One region of the Vreelandella indica genome, then DNA from elsewhere that is predicted to be linked to it. Evidence: predicted binding sites of a transcription regulator. Region 1 holds the regulator's gene; the other holds the start of a gene.
The links. The regulator FliA, encoded in region 1, starts transcription of late flagellar genes. The targets are predictions, from matches to a motif close to CTAAAGTTNNNNNNNNNNCNGCCGATA.
Positions count from the first base shown of each region.

Region 2: the regulator FliA is predicted to act here: its motif matches at 2,491-2,517, upstream of fliD (flagellar filament capping protein FliD).

Region 1 is NZ_JBANSO010000004.1:139,162-148,519, reverse strand. It holds gene cheZ (protein phosphatase CheZ) at 1-209, shown strand, start outside; gene flhB (flagellar biosynthesis protein FlhB) at 314-1,480, shown strand; gene flhA (flagellar biosynthesis protein FlhA) at 1,477-3,564, shown strand; gene flhF (flagellar biosynthesis GTPase FlhF) at 3,624-5,828, shown strand; gene V8L71_RS04215 (hypothetical protein) at 5,825-6,397, shown strand; gene V8L71_RS04210 (flagellar protein FlhE) at 6,423-6,836, shown strand; gene V8L71_RS04205 (RNA polymerase sigma factor FliA) at 6,863-7,564, shown strand; gene V8L71_RS04200 (motility protein A) at 7,606-8,427, shown strand; gene V8L71_RS04195 (OmpA/MotB family protein) at 8,433-9,104, shown strand; gene V8L71_RS04190 (sensor domain-containing diguanylate cyclase) at 9,127-9,358, shown strand, end outside.
Region 2 is NZ_JBANSO010000010.1:638-6,923, forward strand. It holds gene V8L71_RS08610 (hypothetical protein) at 1-35, opposite strand, end outside; gene V8L71_RS08615 (hypothetical protein) at 1-294, opposite strand, end outside; gene V8L71_RS08620 (hypothetical protein) at 475-681, opposite strand; gene fliD (flagellar filament capping protein FliD) at 1,009-2,412, opposite strand; gene fliD (flagellar filament capping protein FliD) at 2,612-3,982, opposite strand; gene V8L71_RS08635 (UDP-glucose dehydrogenase family protein) at 4,164-5,492, opposite strand; gene V8L71_RS08640 (hypothetical protein) at 5,664-6,035, shown strand.

The DNA of each region.
Region 1 (9,358 bases):
AACATCAGCTGGTACAGGTGCTGATCGAAAACGCGCCGGGCGCCCATGCACGAGAAACGATGCAGCGCAAGGTCGAGGATCAGTGGAAAAGCGACAATGCACGGCGTAACGAAGAGCTTTTGAATGGGCCGCAAGTAAGGGACAATGCACCTGATATCGTCACTGGGCAGGATCAAGTTGACGACTTATTGGATGAGCTAGGCTTTTAAAGCGCGCTATTAAACGCCCTACGGGCATGCAAGTACGCCATTCAGCCGTCCCTATGGACGGCTGAATACGTGATAAGCTTCGCCTTACCTGGCCGGATGACCGCATGGCAGATAATGATAGCGACCAGGAAAAGACCGAAGAGGCCACCCCTCGGCGGCAAGAAAAAGCCCGCGAAGAGGGTCAAGTTGCCCGTTCCCGCGAGTTAAACACTTTCTTACTTCTGTTGGGTGGCGTGATTGGTCTCTATAGCATGGGCGGTATGCTCTATGACCAGTTAGGTGCAGTGATGGAGCAGGCCTTCCTGTTTGAACGTCGCCAAGCAATGGAAAGCACGCCGATGCTGGTCAATGCGCTGGATCTTGGACAGCGCACGCTATTCGCCATGATACCGCTGTTTTTGTTGTTAGTGATTATCGCGTTAGTGGCCCCAGGCCTGATGGGAGGCTGGCTGATATCGGGGAAATCGATGCAGCCCAAGTTTTCCAAACTAAACCCAATTAAGGGCGTAAAACGCATATTGTCAACCCAGGCGCTGATTGAGTTGGCTAAAGCTATCGCTAAGTCGGTTCTGGTAGGGGGCGTCGCCGCAACGTTTTTGTATTACAACATCGGCAAATTTATGGCGCTAATGGATCAACCTATCCAGCAAGCGCTTACCAACGCTCTAAGCATGGCGGCTCAGGCGGCTGGGCTGATGGTGCTGGTGTTAATCGTGGTCATTTTGATCGATGTCCCGTTCCAGCTTTGGGACAATGCCAAGAAGCTGCGCATGAGCCAGGAAGAGGTTAAGCGCGAGCACAAAGAGTCGGAAGGTGACCCGCACGTAAAAGCACGCATTCGCCAGCAACAGCAGGCTATGGCGCGCGGGCGGATGATGAGCAAAGTACCCCAGGCGGACGTGATCATTACCAATCCTACTCACTATGCGATCGCACTGGTTTACCAGGAAGGCAGCATGGGCGCGCCACGGCTGGTGGCAAAAGGTGCCGATGCGGTAGCTGCGCGCATTCGTGAAATTGGTGAAGAGGCTGGTGTACCACGGCTGCAGGCAGCGCCATTGGCGCGCGCCTTGTATCATCACGTAGACCTAGATGCGGAGGTGCCCGCTGACTTATATACCGCGGTGGCCGAAGTCATGGCCTGGGCCTACCGTCTTAAGCAAGTCGCTCAACAAGGGGGCGAGGTGCCCCCAACTCCTGATAACCTGCCGGTTCCCCCGGAAATGGAAAACCCCGGGCGTAGCGCCGGTGGTAATGAGGCGCAACCATGAAAGGCTTGAGTCAGCTAATAGGTAAGCGCGATTGGATGGGCGATGTGCGCATGAAGCTGCTGGTCGGGCCGCTGCTCATCCTGATGATTTTGGGCATGATGATTGTGCCCTTGCCCCCTTTCGCGCTCGATTTACTTTTCACCTTCAATATTGCGCTGGCCATTATGGTGTTGATGGTCAGCATGTTTACGCAGAAGCCGCTGGATTTTGCGGCGTTTCCCGCTGTGTTGCTATTCACGACGTTGCTGCGCCTATCGCTTAACGTCGCTTCCACGCGCGTCGTACTAATGGAAGGCCACCAAGGTGGTGCGTCCGCCGGTAAGGTAATAGAAGCGTTTGGGGCGTTCTTGGTTGGCGGTAATTTCGCTGTTGGCCTGGTGGTCTTCCTGATCCTGGTCATCATCAACTTTATGGTCATTACCAAAGGTGCTGGCCGTATTGCCGAAGTCGGTGCGCGCTTTACGCTGGATGCGATGCCCGGCAAGCAGATGGCTATCGATGCCGACCTTAACGCTGGCTTAATCGGTGAAGATGACGCCAAAAAGCGTCGCGCTGAAGTCGCTCAAGAGGCTGACTTTTTTGGTTCGATGGACGGCGCAAGTAAGTTTGTCCGTGGTGATGCCATCGCCGGCCTGGTGATCATGGTGGTCAATATCATCGGCGGGCTGCTGATTGGTATGCTGCAGCATGATATGAGCTTTGGCGCTGCTGGCCAGACTTACATGCTGCTGGCGATTGGTGATGGTCTAGTGGCACAAATCCCCGCCCTGGTGATCTCGACCGCAGCGGGTGTCACGGTATCTCGGGTAAGTACCGACACGAATGAAGACATTGGCCAGCAAATGCTCAGCCAACTATTCGTGAATCCCCAGGTACTGATTCTGGCCGCCGTTGTAATGGGGCTGCTGGGCATGGTGCCCGGCATGCCCAATTTTGTATTTCTATTCTTTACGGCGCTGCTAGCGGGTTTGGCGTGGTTTATTACGCGCCAAAAAGAACAGGCGCTGGTTAAAAACGAGATTGCCACGGAGCCGGTGCCTGTCCAAGAGACCCCCGAAGCGAGTTGGGAAGATGTGCAGCTGGTCGATACTCTTGGGCTCGAAGTGGGGCATCGCTTAATACCGCTGGTCGATTCGCGTCAAAAAGGCGAGCTGCTTGGGCGGATTAAGAGCGTGCGTAAAAAGTTTGCTCAAGAAGTCGGCTTTCTACCGCCAGTCGTGCATATTCGCGACAACCTGGAGCTGCCGCCCAACGCCTATGTGCTTTCCATGAAAGGCGCCGAAATTGGCCGTGCCGAGGCGCAGCCGGGTAAATGGTTGGCGATCAATCCTGGGCAGGTGTCTGGTGAGTTGCAGGGCACTCCCACCCAAGACCCGGCCTTTGGTTTGCCCGCTGTCTGGATCGACAGCAATCAGCGTGAACATGCTCAGGTCTACGGCTACACCGTGGTGGATGCCAGCACGGTGATCGCGACTCACTTGAACCATCTACTGCACCGTCATTCGCCTGAGATGCTGGGCCGTCAGGAGGTGCAGAAGCTACTGGATAAAATGGGCGAGGATCAAAAGGCGCTGGTCGAAGAGGTCATTCCTAAAGCCATTTCATTGACGGTACTACAGCGCATTTTGCAAAATCTGCTTGATGAAGATGTCTCGATTCGCGACATGCGGACGATACTCGATACGTTGGCAGAGTATGCCGCGCAGCAAAAAGATCCTAACGAGCTGACGGCACTGGTACGCGTCTCCCTCGGGCGTGCAATTGTCCAACAGTGGTTTGCCGGGCAGGAGACGCTTAATGTCCTGGGGCTGGATGCCCAGTTGGAACAGGTACTGGTGCAGGCCATGAACGGGAACGGTGCGATGGAGCCCGGATTGGCAGAGACCCTAATGACCCAGGCGCAACAGGCCTTGGAGCGGCATGAAAGTTCAGGCGAGCCGCCGGTGCTGGTGGTGCAGCACTCGTTGCGAGCAGTGCTATCGCGCTTTTTACGCCGTCGCTTGCGCCATATGTCGGTGCTGTCCCAGGCTGAGATCCCCGATGACCGCACATTAAGAGTGACCACGCTGGTAGGCGGGCGTTGATAATCGCATGCCGTGGTAGGCTAACGTCATTCATTTCCAGTACAGGCAAAGGGTAAGTCATGAGCGTTAGACGTTTCGTGGGAGCCAACAGTCGTGATGTGATGCGCCAAGTGCGCGAGGCGCTCGGCGAAGATGCCCTGATAGTTGCTAACCGGCGTACCGAAGGGGGCGTTGAAATATTGGCGATGGCAGATGAAGCCATTGACCACTTCGAGCCCTCGCCCGAATCTACTCCTCCCGAACTGACTGCTCCCCAAACACCGGTAGCTCCAGCCCAGCCAGTGCAAGACCCCATGCAGGCAGTGAGTGAACGCTTGCTACAGGAAATGCAGGATATGCGTGCACTGCTGGCAAACAGCCAGCCAACCACTGCCGCCACCCCCCCCCAGGCAGCGCCAACGGGGACGGTCGCGCGGCTGCGCCAACTACTTTGGAATGTCGGCTTTGGCAGTGAGCTCGCCGATGAGCTGCTGGCGGGGTTACCTGAACCGTTAGCGGCGTTAAGTGGTGATAGCGACGCGCCGTTGCAGTGGCTGCGTCAACAGTTAATGGCACGGCTCTGTGTATTGAGTGATGAAGCAAGCTTTTTCGATCAAACCGGTATTGTCGCCTTAGTAGGGCCGACGGGGGTGGGGAAAACCACCACCACGGCGAAGCTAGCCGCCCGTTTTGTGATGCGGCATGGTACCCGCCCGGTGGCGCTGGTGACGACGGACAGTTTCCGGATCGGAGCCCATGAGCAGCTACGCATCTATGCGCGTTTGCTGGACACGCCCATGTACGCACTGGATGCCGAGCAACCGATTGATGATTTGCTGGGCCGCTTGCAGGGCAAACAGTGGGTGATTATCGATACCGTCGGCATGAGCCAGCGTGACCAGCGGGTGATTGAGCAGATTGCCCACCTGCAAGGGGGGCGCTCGCGCGTGCGTCTGGTGCTGTTGCTCAATGCCGCCAGCCAGCCGGAAACCCTCGAAGAGGTCGTGCTGCGTTATCGCCAGGCTGCCCGTGCTGCGGGGGCAGAGCTAGACGACTGTATTATTACTAAACAGGATGAAGCAGGGCGCCTAGCGCCGGTGCTCGACATTGTCATGCGCCACGGGATGCGCGTGCTGTTTGGTTCAAATGGTCAGCAGGTGCCTGAAGATATGGCCATTGCTTCCCCTGAAGCACTCGTGGATCAAGCGCTAAGCACGGCAACACCGCAGCGCGAGCAGACACAAAATGCTGATGCCCCAATGGGAATGCCGCGCTGGTCGCGGGATGTGCTCGGGCAAGGGCGCCGCTTGTCGTCGCTACTGGCGCGGCTGCGCCAACGCGTGACGGGATTTACGGAATTAGAAGCGATCTGGGATTTAGCGTCACTCCCAAGCCGACTGCAGGAAGAGCGTTTGGACGCATTGCTCGTCCACTATCCCGCCGTGAATACGACGTTGGGTATGGCGTGGTCAGCTCGGCGGAATGAGCGCGGCTGCGACTGGGCAATGCCCGATATTGGCCTGGACACAGAGGGCGCTTGGCTGGCGCTACCCTGGTTACAGCATCGCCATGCTGCTGGGTGGCAGCCGCGCTTAGCCGCGCTGACGGAATCAAGCGGCGTCGCGGTGCATTTATTGCCGCGCTTACCCGAGCCCGATGCGTTGGCGTGGCTGGAAGCCGAGCATTTGACCTGGGTCAGCCAAGTATCCCCTAGTCATCGGGTACGCTTTCACCACGAGCGCCAGTCCATTCGACAGCTGTTTAATGACAGCGTGCTGACGCACCAAGTGGGCGTTCGTTTTCGTGGTCAATCCGTGCAGCTGTGGACCGCCTACGCCGAAGTAGAGGATGCGACGGGTTATGCCCTGCTTGCTTGGTACGGTGAAGTGCGTGATCCGGAAAGCGCCAAAGTGGTAGCGCGCCGCTACTGGCTTACCCCTGCTCGGCTGGGAGCCGAGGTGCTCTCGCTACTGTTAACACAACTTCAAAGCGATGGCTTAGCGGCATTAACACGCCGCGCTTGGCAGCAGTTAAAAGAGGCCGACAGCGGCGATGTTAATGCCGAAGTGCGCCTACTCATGGCCAGCGGCGTGGCATCCGTCGCCGGGCATCTTGATGTTGCCGATGATGAAGAGGCGCAGACGCTGCGCGGCGACCTGCTCAATTTATTAGGCACGAGCCGTCGGCGTCGCGATACTGGCATGCTTGATGCGCTGGTTTACGCGTTTATGGCCCGCGATGCGATTCGCCAAATGGGCAGTGTGAGCCGAGAGGGTGTGACGTGAGCGATCAAGATCAAGCCTCAGGGCTGCGTAAGTGGGCAAACCTGCAGCGCCAGCAGCAGGCTGAAGGGGCGGCGGTTGATGTCGCGGCGGCCGAGCATGTGCCAGAACCAGAACAGAGCCCATCGTTATTAACGCCTACGGCTGCAGCAGCAGAAGCGCCTGAGGCGACAGCGCCACCCAGACCCAAAATTCCGCTTATAGTGGTTGGGCTGCCCGGTAGCGGTGCCTCTCAGGTAAACAAAGTCAAAGCACGTCTGGGGCAGTGGTCCACGTTAGGTCGAAGCTGGGCCGGTGACCCTGAAGACTGGGATGTGCGTGTCGTGGCGGCAGACACGGCTGACCTTGCTCAGTTACATGCTCAATACAGCCGTTGGGCACTATGGATCAATAGCGATGCCGATGCCTTTGCTGCCATGTACAGCACCTTGCGCCAACTACAGGAACGCGGTGGGCCGCGTCGTTTGCTAGCGCTTCATGAACCGCATTTGCCGCGCCAAGGATTGCTCGACAACTTGCGTGGTGCCGCCGAATACTACTTAAATATGGAACTACTGGTACTTGCACGATGAGCATACTCCGCCAAGGTGACCAAGCATGCTAAGCTGGCCGGTAAGAGGGGCACTGCCGCTGATTGCGCTACTGCTGACAGGACTAACGACGAGTGCCCAGGCCGCTACCGGCAGTTGGAGCACCCAACTCCCTGGGCTGATGGTGGCGATGAGTGATCGGGCAAGCGCTAGTCAAAACGCTTCTCCGCCCGCCGCGGCGAATCTTCGAACAAAGCAGCTTGAGCGTATTCAGTGGCAGTTCAGCCATCCTCCCGGTGCGCTGTTAAACGCTTGGTTGTGCCATCCTGAGCAGTGCGTTGCGTTAACCGGCATGCGCGGGTCCACGACCGCATTGGCAGGGCGAATGGCAGGTGCGCCATTGCATTTTCGTTTCGCCTTACGCCCAGGCCAACGGCCGGTTCGAGTGCAGGGGCTGCAAATGATTGTGAACTATCAGTGAAGGCTGTATAGCCGCGAGGCGAAAGGATGTACACAGCACAAGGTAGGATCAAACAGAGTGAGCTGTTGACGCAATATATGCCACTGGTACGACGTCAGGCCTTGACGCTTCAGGTCCGCTTACCAGCCAGCATTGAGCTCGATGACCTTATTCAAGCAGGGATGGTAGGGCTGCTGGAAGCGCTCGGTCGCTTTGATGCTACCCAAGGTGCGACCTTTGCGACGTTTGCCAGCCAACGAATTCGCGGTGCGATGATGGATGAATTACGCACCCGCGATTGGCTGCCCCGCAGTGTACGTCGTTCAGCGCGAGCAGTAGACAATGCCGTTCGCCAGTTAGAACAACAGCTGGGGCGAGCACCGGAAGAGAACGAAATTGCCCACCATCTTGAAATGCCGTTGAGTGAATATCAGCAGCTCCTCAATGACACCAACAGTGGCCAACTGCTGCCGTTTGAAGAGTTGGTGGCCGATGGCGGCGAGCCGGTCAGTAATGAACTGAACAACTCACCGTTCGAGCAGCTGCTTGATGGCCAGCAGCGGCAAACGCTGATTGATGCGATTGACGCACTGCCAGAGCGTGAAAAATTGCTCATGGCACTGTATTACCAGGAAGAACTCAACCTCAAGGAAGTAGGGGCTGTGTTGGGCGTAACGGAATCGCGCGTTTCTCAATTACACAGCCAGGCCGTCAGCCGTTTACGTGCGCGTTTACACGACTCGGCATAACACCTCTTTTTTACTCACTTGTGACCGGCAAGGAGCCGTGGATGAATCCTTCGACGCTGATAGGCATATTTGCCAGCATATTGCTGCTGGTCAGTGTACTGTTTTTGACCGCAGAGTCCCCTTCCAGCTTTATCAATTTGCCGGGTCTGGCCATTGTGGTGACCGGTACGTTGGCGGCTACCTTTATCAGCTATCCGCTGAGAGAAGTCCTCCGTGTGGTGCGGTTGGTGGGGCTAGTATTCCGGCGCGAAAACACCTATATGCGTGACGATATCCGGGAACTGGTCGATATGTCACGGCTATGGTTTAAAGGCGACGTGCGGGCGGTTGAGCGCGAGCTAGAGCATACCCGCAATCCGTTTTTACGCACTGGCATTCAACTGGTGATCGCCAACACCAAAGAGGATGAAATTTTTGACATGCTGCGCTGGCGTATTGCCCGCCTGAAAGCGCGTGAACATGCCGAAGCACAAATATTTCGCACCATGGCTACCTATGCGCCTGCGTTTGGCATGATCGGCACACTGGTGGGACTGGTGAACATGTTGGAAGTCATGGATGCTGGCGACCTGCAGGTCATTGGCCCACGCATGGCGGTGGCACTGCTGACCACCTTCTACGGTATTTTACTCGCTAACTTGGTGTTTAAGCCGATTGCAGTGAAATTAGAGCGCCGGACCGAAGAACGCTTAATTACCATGAACATGGTGTTGGAAGGCATCTCACTGATCACTAAACGCCGTCTGCCCTCGTTCATTGAAGAGACCCTTAACTCGTTTGTGGCTAATTACCACGATGAAATTCGTGATAACAGCGTCAAACCAAGACCAGACTCCTCGGTTAGTTCGGCGGCGAAGGGATAGCAATCATGTTAGACCGTGATACCCGTCACGCCCTGGAAATACCGGTCTCGCCTGGGGAGGGCGAAGAGGGGTGGCTAACCAGCTATCTTGATGTGCTGACGCTGCTCATCACACTCTTTGTACTCCTGCTTTCACTCACGCCGCCCGGGGGTGGTGAAGCGGCGGATACGGCTTTCATGCGCTCAGCTAGCGCTGTATCATCGTTGCCGCTAGCGTCACTTGCCACGGGTATACAGCCCAGCCACCAAGGGTTGCAGCCGCAGTTTTCCGGGCTCAATATTCCTGGTGTGAGCGTGTCGCAAGGGCGTGAAGGGGTCACACTGCGGATTGATAACAGCCTATTGTTTGCCAGTGGCCAAGCAGTGTTAACACCCCAGGGGCGTGGCGTGGTGGAAAGCCTTATCGATGTATTAGCCAGTTTTGACGGCCAGATTTCGGTGGAAGGCCATACCGATAGCGTACCCATTTCGACAGCGCGCTTTCCCTCTAATTGGGAGCTTTCATCCGCGCGAGCTATTGCCGTCGTGCGTCATTTAGAGCGCCAAGGGTTCAATATTTCTCATATGCGGGCCGTCGGCTATGCTGATACCCAACCCATGGAACCAAACGCAACCGCGGATGGCCGAGCTGCCAACCGGCGCGTAGAGCTGTTGTTGAGGCAACCGCTCGAAGGGTGAATAGATTGTCGAGGCCACTTGTGTGTCCAAGAAACAGTACCACCCACTATTGCAGTCGTTTGGTGTCCTGCTGGTATTAGATGCCGATAGCCGATGCATCCAAGCCGCTAGCACTAATTTAACCCGCTTGATCGGTGTTGAGCGCCCTGAAAATGGGCCGCTCAGCCTTGCCTGTGTGCTCGGCAAGCGCCTGAGTCAGCGCGTGCGCCGCGAGCTTCGGGGGCACCAGCGGCTCCCAAGCCCCCTCACGTTTA
Region 2 (6,286 bases), on a different contig from region 1:
CCAGTGTCGGTAATAAACAGTGATAGTACCCTCACTATCGATCGTATTACCACCATCTAATTCATAGGTGGCGCTGATAGAGCCAGTACTCGGAACGATGGCAGCAGATATATCAGCTGAGCTACCAGTTGCAACGGTGGTAGCGTAAGTAAATCCACCTTCACCATCAGAAGTGTAAGTATTACCGGTAGCGGCAACACCAAAAGGAGTTTCACCAGCAAAAGTAACCGTATCACCTGAAGCTAACTCACCAAGTACTTGAGATCCGGTAAGCGCAGCATTTTCAGTCAGCAATACTACTACCTGCTTTTGCGTTGTCAGAAGAAGCACCGTCGATATTGAAACCTTGAAGACCTAAGGTTTCGCGATTGATTTCTTGCAAGTTAACTGTGATGGTCTCCCCATCGTTAGCGCCAACTTGAATGTTAAACTCACGATCTTCAGAAATACGATTGATTTCCGCCTGGATAGAGGTTAAATCTTTCTCGGAGTTAGTATCGTTTTGCGCTTGAACAGTAAGTTATCATTAACCTGGTTCAGGGCACCTTCAGTCGTTTGGGCAACGGAGATACCGTCATTGGCACTATTGATACGCAGGCCAGAGGACAGACGTTCCATAGAAGTCGCCAAATCATTTTGCTGGCCGATCATGGATGTGATGTTGGTATTGATCACTGACATGGTGTGAGACTCCTTGCTTTCGGCCACTGTTTGTGCCGTTATATTAATTAACGGCACCGCGAGGAGAATCTTTAGGGAAAGTCGTAAAAAAAGATGTAAAAGTAGGTAACTGAAAGGTGAGGGTTTTCATGCTTAGGCTAGGAGGCACCGAAAGTGTGGGGTTGCTTCACTGCGCGATGGCACAGCCACTCCTGAATACAGCTTCATTCTAGGCTGCAAAGGCATAAGCAGCGCTAAGCGCTGCTTTTGTGAGACGTAATACATTAAGCGGTCATTTTTATAACGAAGAAAATTGCATCTGCATCTTAAATCGGGCTGGCGGAATGCTTAGTCGCGGCCCAACTGGGCATCAAGGGCATCGAACTGCTGTGTAAGGTAGGAGCTTGTGCTGTTCATTTGCGCGATCATCACATCCAGTTGACTAAACTGGCTGCGGTAACGGGAAATGGTGCCTTCAATACTTTTTTCCATGCGCTCATAGCGGGTATCGAGGCTTTTAACGCGGTTTTCTGCGCCGGTAATGGCGCCTTTCAGCACGCCGTTATTTCCCAGCATCTGTTCGACGGAGGCACCTAACTTGCCCGCCAAGCCACCCGCATCATCTGCCCCGGCAAAGAAGTCGCTGAGCGCTTGGGGGTTATTGGCCACCAGATCGCTAAGTTTGTCGTCGTCGACTTCTAACGTGCCGTCACGCTGGAGTGAAATACCTAGCTGGCTCAAGGTAGAAAGTTCGCCACCTTCTACACCACCGGTGAGTACGCTGCGCAGGCGTGATTCAATCGTGCGCACTGTGCTGTCGCCTAACAGCTTGCCCACGGTGTCGCTTTCGGCGTCAAAGGCCGTCAACGTGCCGATGGTGCCTTTTAAATCGTTAAACGCTTTGACAAAACCGTTGATCGCTTCGCGCTGCTTTAGTGTGTCACGTTCTACCGTGACTGTACTGGTGGCGGTTTCGCCCTCAGCAATGCTGAGTTCGCCAAGGTTCAGGGTAACACCTTGAATCGCGCCTTCGATCTGGTTCTTGGCGCTTGTAATAGCGATGCCATTAACGGTTAACGCGGCATCTTGCCCTTGTTGCTTGGCACCTACTTCTGCCGCCTCACCGAATGGGCCGGTGACGGGCGCATCTGCGGCGTCTACAAAGCTAAAACTATGAATAGAAGCATCAACACCCGTTGCTTTAGAGCTTAGCGCTAACCGGTAGCCCTCCCCGTCATTGATAATAGTCGCATTAACACCGGATTCTTTATGGGCGTTAATGGCATCACGGATATCATTTAATGAGCTGTTAGCGGCTATATCAATCTCTACCGTCCCGTCCGCGCCAAGTTCACCAAAATTGAGTTTGAGCGTAGTAGCGCCTTGCAGGTCAAGCGGTTGGTCGTTGGTAGTTACACGCGCGGAGGCTAGCGTGCCAGAGGTCGCCAGTTGGCTGACTTCTACTCGATAGCTGCCCGGCAGTGCACTCGCGGTGGTGGTGGCGGTAATACCATCACCACGTACATTAGCGGAAAGGCTTTGGTAAAGTTTGGGGTCGTTAATCTTCTCCAAGGAGTCTTGAAAGGAGTTCAACGAGGTTTGGAGTTGGCCGTAAGCGGAGATTTTGGCCTGCTGCTGCTCTTTTTGAAGCGTGATGGGGGCGAGCTTGCCGCGTTCGGCTTCTTGTAGTTGATCCAACAGGCCGGTCAGGTCAAGACCCGAACCAACGCCAAGGGAGGTTATTGTCGCCATACTGGGTGTTCCTCAGTGAAAAGGCTAAACCAAAATAGAGAAGCGCATCCTTGGGCGCTTGTAAGTTGATAGTAACCTTATCGACTGAACAGAGGGCAACTTTAGCGCTTTTTCTTCCGCTAGCCGGGCTATTTTGTTTTTATCAACAAAAACGCCTGCTTACGCAGGCGTCAGAAAAGTCAATTCCTAGCGTTCAATATCAATCACGACCTAGCTGGGCGTCTAAGGCATCAAACTGCTGAGTGAGGTAGCTGCTCGTTTGGTTCATTTGCGCAATAATTCCATCCAACTGACCAAATTGCGTGCGGTAACGCGAGATGGTTTGATCAATGGATTGCTCCGTGCGGGTGTAACGTTCAACAAGCGATTCTGAGCGATTTTCCGCCCCCGTTATCGCCCCAGTAACAGTCCCGTTGGTGCTGAGCAATTGCTCAACCATCGTATTAACCTGCCCCGCCATACCGGTTTCATCGGAGCTACCAACGAAAAAGGCTGACAGCGCGTCTTGATTACTGGAAATAGCGTTATCAAGTTCGTCAGAATCGATTTCTAACGTGCCATCCGTCTGCAGTGAAATGCCGATATCACTGAGCATCGAAAACTCACCTTCCACACCACCGCTGAGCACACTACGCATGCGTGATTCAACGGTACGTACGGCGCTATCGCCTAGCAATTCGCCCGCTGCACCGGTTTCAGCATCAAAACTGGTTAACTCACCCATGGTGCCTTTCAGGTCATTGTAGGCATCCACAAAGCTAGTTACGGCTTCGCGTACGGCGAGCGTGTCCTGCTCTATTTTAACCGTGCTGTCGCCTTCTTCTTGAAGGTTCAGCGTTACGCCTTGAATCGCGCCTTCGACCTGATTATTAGGACTGGTGATTTCGATGCCGTTAACGTTTAGCACTGCGTCAGTGCCCAACTGTTGCGTCTCACCCGTATCCGCGGTGAAAGGTGCAGCTCCCTCAAAACTGAAGTTTTTAATTGATGCATCGGCGCCGGTATTGCTGGAGCTAAGCGCTAAGCGAAAGTTGGTGCCATCATTAACAATAGTAGCGGTAACGCCCGAATCTCCGCTGGCGTTGATAGTATCCCGAACCTCCTCAAGGGTGCTGCCTGCGGCTAGCGTGATATCTTTAGTGAGGTTTTCACCTTCAGCATTAACTTCAGCAAAGGTCAGGGTCAGTGTTTGATCTGCATCTGCATCAATTATAGGCGTATCGGCAGCGTCCACCCCGGTAGAGGCAAGCGTGCCGCGGGTTGCCAGGGTTTCAACGCTTACGTTGTAGCTGCCCGGCTGCGCTTCTGCATCGGCGGTAGCGGTGATCGCTTCTCCACCCACGTTGGTCGAAAGGCTCTCGTAAAGTGCGCTGTCATTGAGCGCATCAGCAGAATCTTGAAACGCTGAAAGCGCGCTTTGCAGCTGGCCGTAGGCAGAAATTTTGGTGTCCTGGGTTTCCAGTTGCCGCTCAATGGGCTCAAGTTTCTCGCGTTCGGCGTCTTGCAACTGATCCAATAAGCCGTTGAGGTCGAGGCCTGAGCCAATACCGAGTGATGAAATGGAAGCCATGCTGTACCGTCCTTTTTTATAACGTCGTGACGCTAATGCTTTTACTGCCCATGCAGAAACTCATCAATGTGTTAACTAATCTTTCGGCCATTTAACATCTAACTTAAGGATTTGTCGCTTTTGTTGCGTGTCAAAAAGTAACCGAAGGTGTAGCACTTTCTCTTAATTTCACGTTAGCCGCCTAGTCACGGCTTCTACGCCCTACCCCAATGTAACGCAGCCCTGCCTCTTGAACGGCGTCAGGCGTGTACAAATTACGCCCATCGATAACGACGTTGTCGGCTAGCTGCTCGGCTAGCCAAGTGAAGTCGACACTGCGAAACTCTTTCCACTCGGTGCAAATCACCAGGGCATCGGCGCCTTTCACGGCTTGAATCCGGTCACCCGCTAGCATCAGGTCATCCCGTTCGCCATAAATGCGGCGGCATTCGGCCATTGCTTCTGGGTCAAACGCTTGCACCTTCGCGCCCGCTTGCCAGAGCGCTTCCATTAAGGTGCGGCTTGGGGCTTCGCGCATATCATCGGTGTTGGGTTTAAACGCCAAGCCCCACACCGCGATGGTCTTGCCACTTAGATTGCCTAGGTTGTCTTGCAGTTTTGTGAATAGGGTCTGCTTTTGGCGCAAATTAACCGCTTCGACGGCGCTGAGCAGTTCCGGCGTATAGCCTAACTGGCGCGCGGCACGCTCTAACGCCTGCACATCTTTGGGGAAGCAGGAGCCGCCGTAGCCACAGCCTGGGTAAATAAAGTGGTAGCCAATACGTGGGTCGCTGCCAATGCCCCGGCGTACGTCTTCGACATCGACTTCCAGCCGTTCAGCAAGGTTGGCGATCTCGTTCATAAAGCTAATTTTGGTGGCGAGCATGGCGTTGGCCGCGTATTTGGTCAGCTCGGCGGCCCGCACGCTCATAAACATCAGTTTTTCGTGGTTGCGATTGTAGGGGGCATAGCACTCTTGCATCCGCGCTTTCACCCGCTCGCTTTCCGTGCCGACAATAATGCGTGCGCCACGGGTAAAATCTTCAATCGCCGCTCCTTCTTTCATAAACTCCGGGTTGGAGCAAACGTCAAAGGCGTGAGAGACGCCGCGCTGTTCAAGAACCTCGCTAATAGCGGCGTGGACTTTTTCGGCGGTTCCCACCGGCACGGTCGATTTATCAATCACCAGCTTGTAGCTATCCATATGCTGGCCAATGGTGCGCGCCACTTCTAACACATAGCGCAGGTCGGCACTGCCGTCTTCATCGGGCGGTGTTCCCACGGCGATAAATAACAACTCGCCCTCCGCTACGGCTTGAGCCGCATCGGTTGTAAAGCGTAAGCGCCCTGCGGCTACGTTGTGGGTAACGATAGTGCTAAGCCCTGGCTCAAAAATCGGTACGTCGCCCGCATTAAGCTGCGCAATCCGCTCGGCATTAACATCCATACAGGTAACTTGATGGCCCACATCGGCTAAACAAGCGCCCGCGACAAGGCCGACATAACCGGTTCCGAATACACTGATATGCATGACACATTGACTCGATAAGATACGTGGCAGCGAGCGTAGCACATCGGCTTGCGGTTGATGAGCGCTAGCGCACGACTGCTGCCGTAGATTATAGACCTTGGTCTAACATCGCCCTTAGTCTATAATGCGCTGCAACACGCCCCTATTGGGCTGACCGCAGGAGATCATTCGATGCCTCCAGAACTAATGTCTTTAGAGCTTAGTCTTCCCGAGCTGGCAACTGAACGCCCTCTCCAAGCGTCTCGTGGGCTGCCAACCGCTGCGAACGTTCAACGCAGCCTTCGCCAATGTTTGTCGATTGCCGCTGAACTGCTTTACGACCACGGCCATGTGCTAGAAACCATTACGCTGCCCCAGCGCGGCTTAGCCCAACGCGAGCTTGTCGCGCTTAGCGCAGCTGCGCCCACCTGGGCGACCTGCCAGCAAGTGATGGAAACGAGCGAAGCCGCCACTTTTAATGAGTATGGCCGCTTTGTATTGACCAGCCTTGGCCGCGAGCTGATGTTTGATATGTTTGGTCAGGGTGCTGCTGATTGCGCATAAAAAACCGCCCACAGCTTTCGCTTGTGGGCGGTTTTTTGCTTGGCTTATTGCTTGGGGCTTAGCGCAGGCCAAGCATTGACAGAATGAACAGCACAACGACGATCAGGCCAATAATGTAGATAATATTACGCATAGGGCACTCCTTGCTTATTGCGTTTTAGGTAAAATCAAAGGGTTGCTTACCCATGAGCCAACACCCCCATCCTAGCAGGCTTTTTCTTGTTTTGCGTAATTCCACTGCCTCCCTCTAG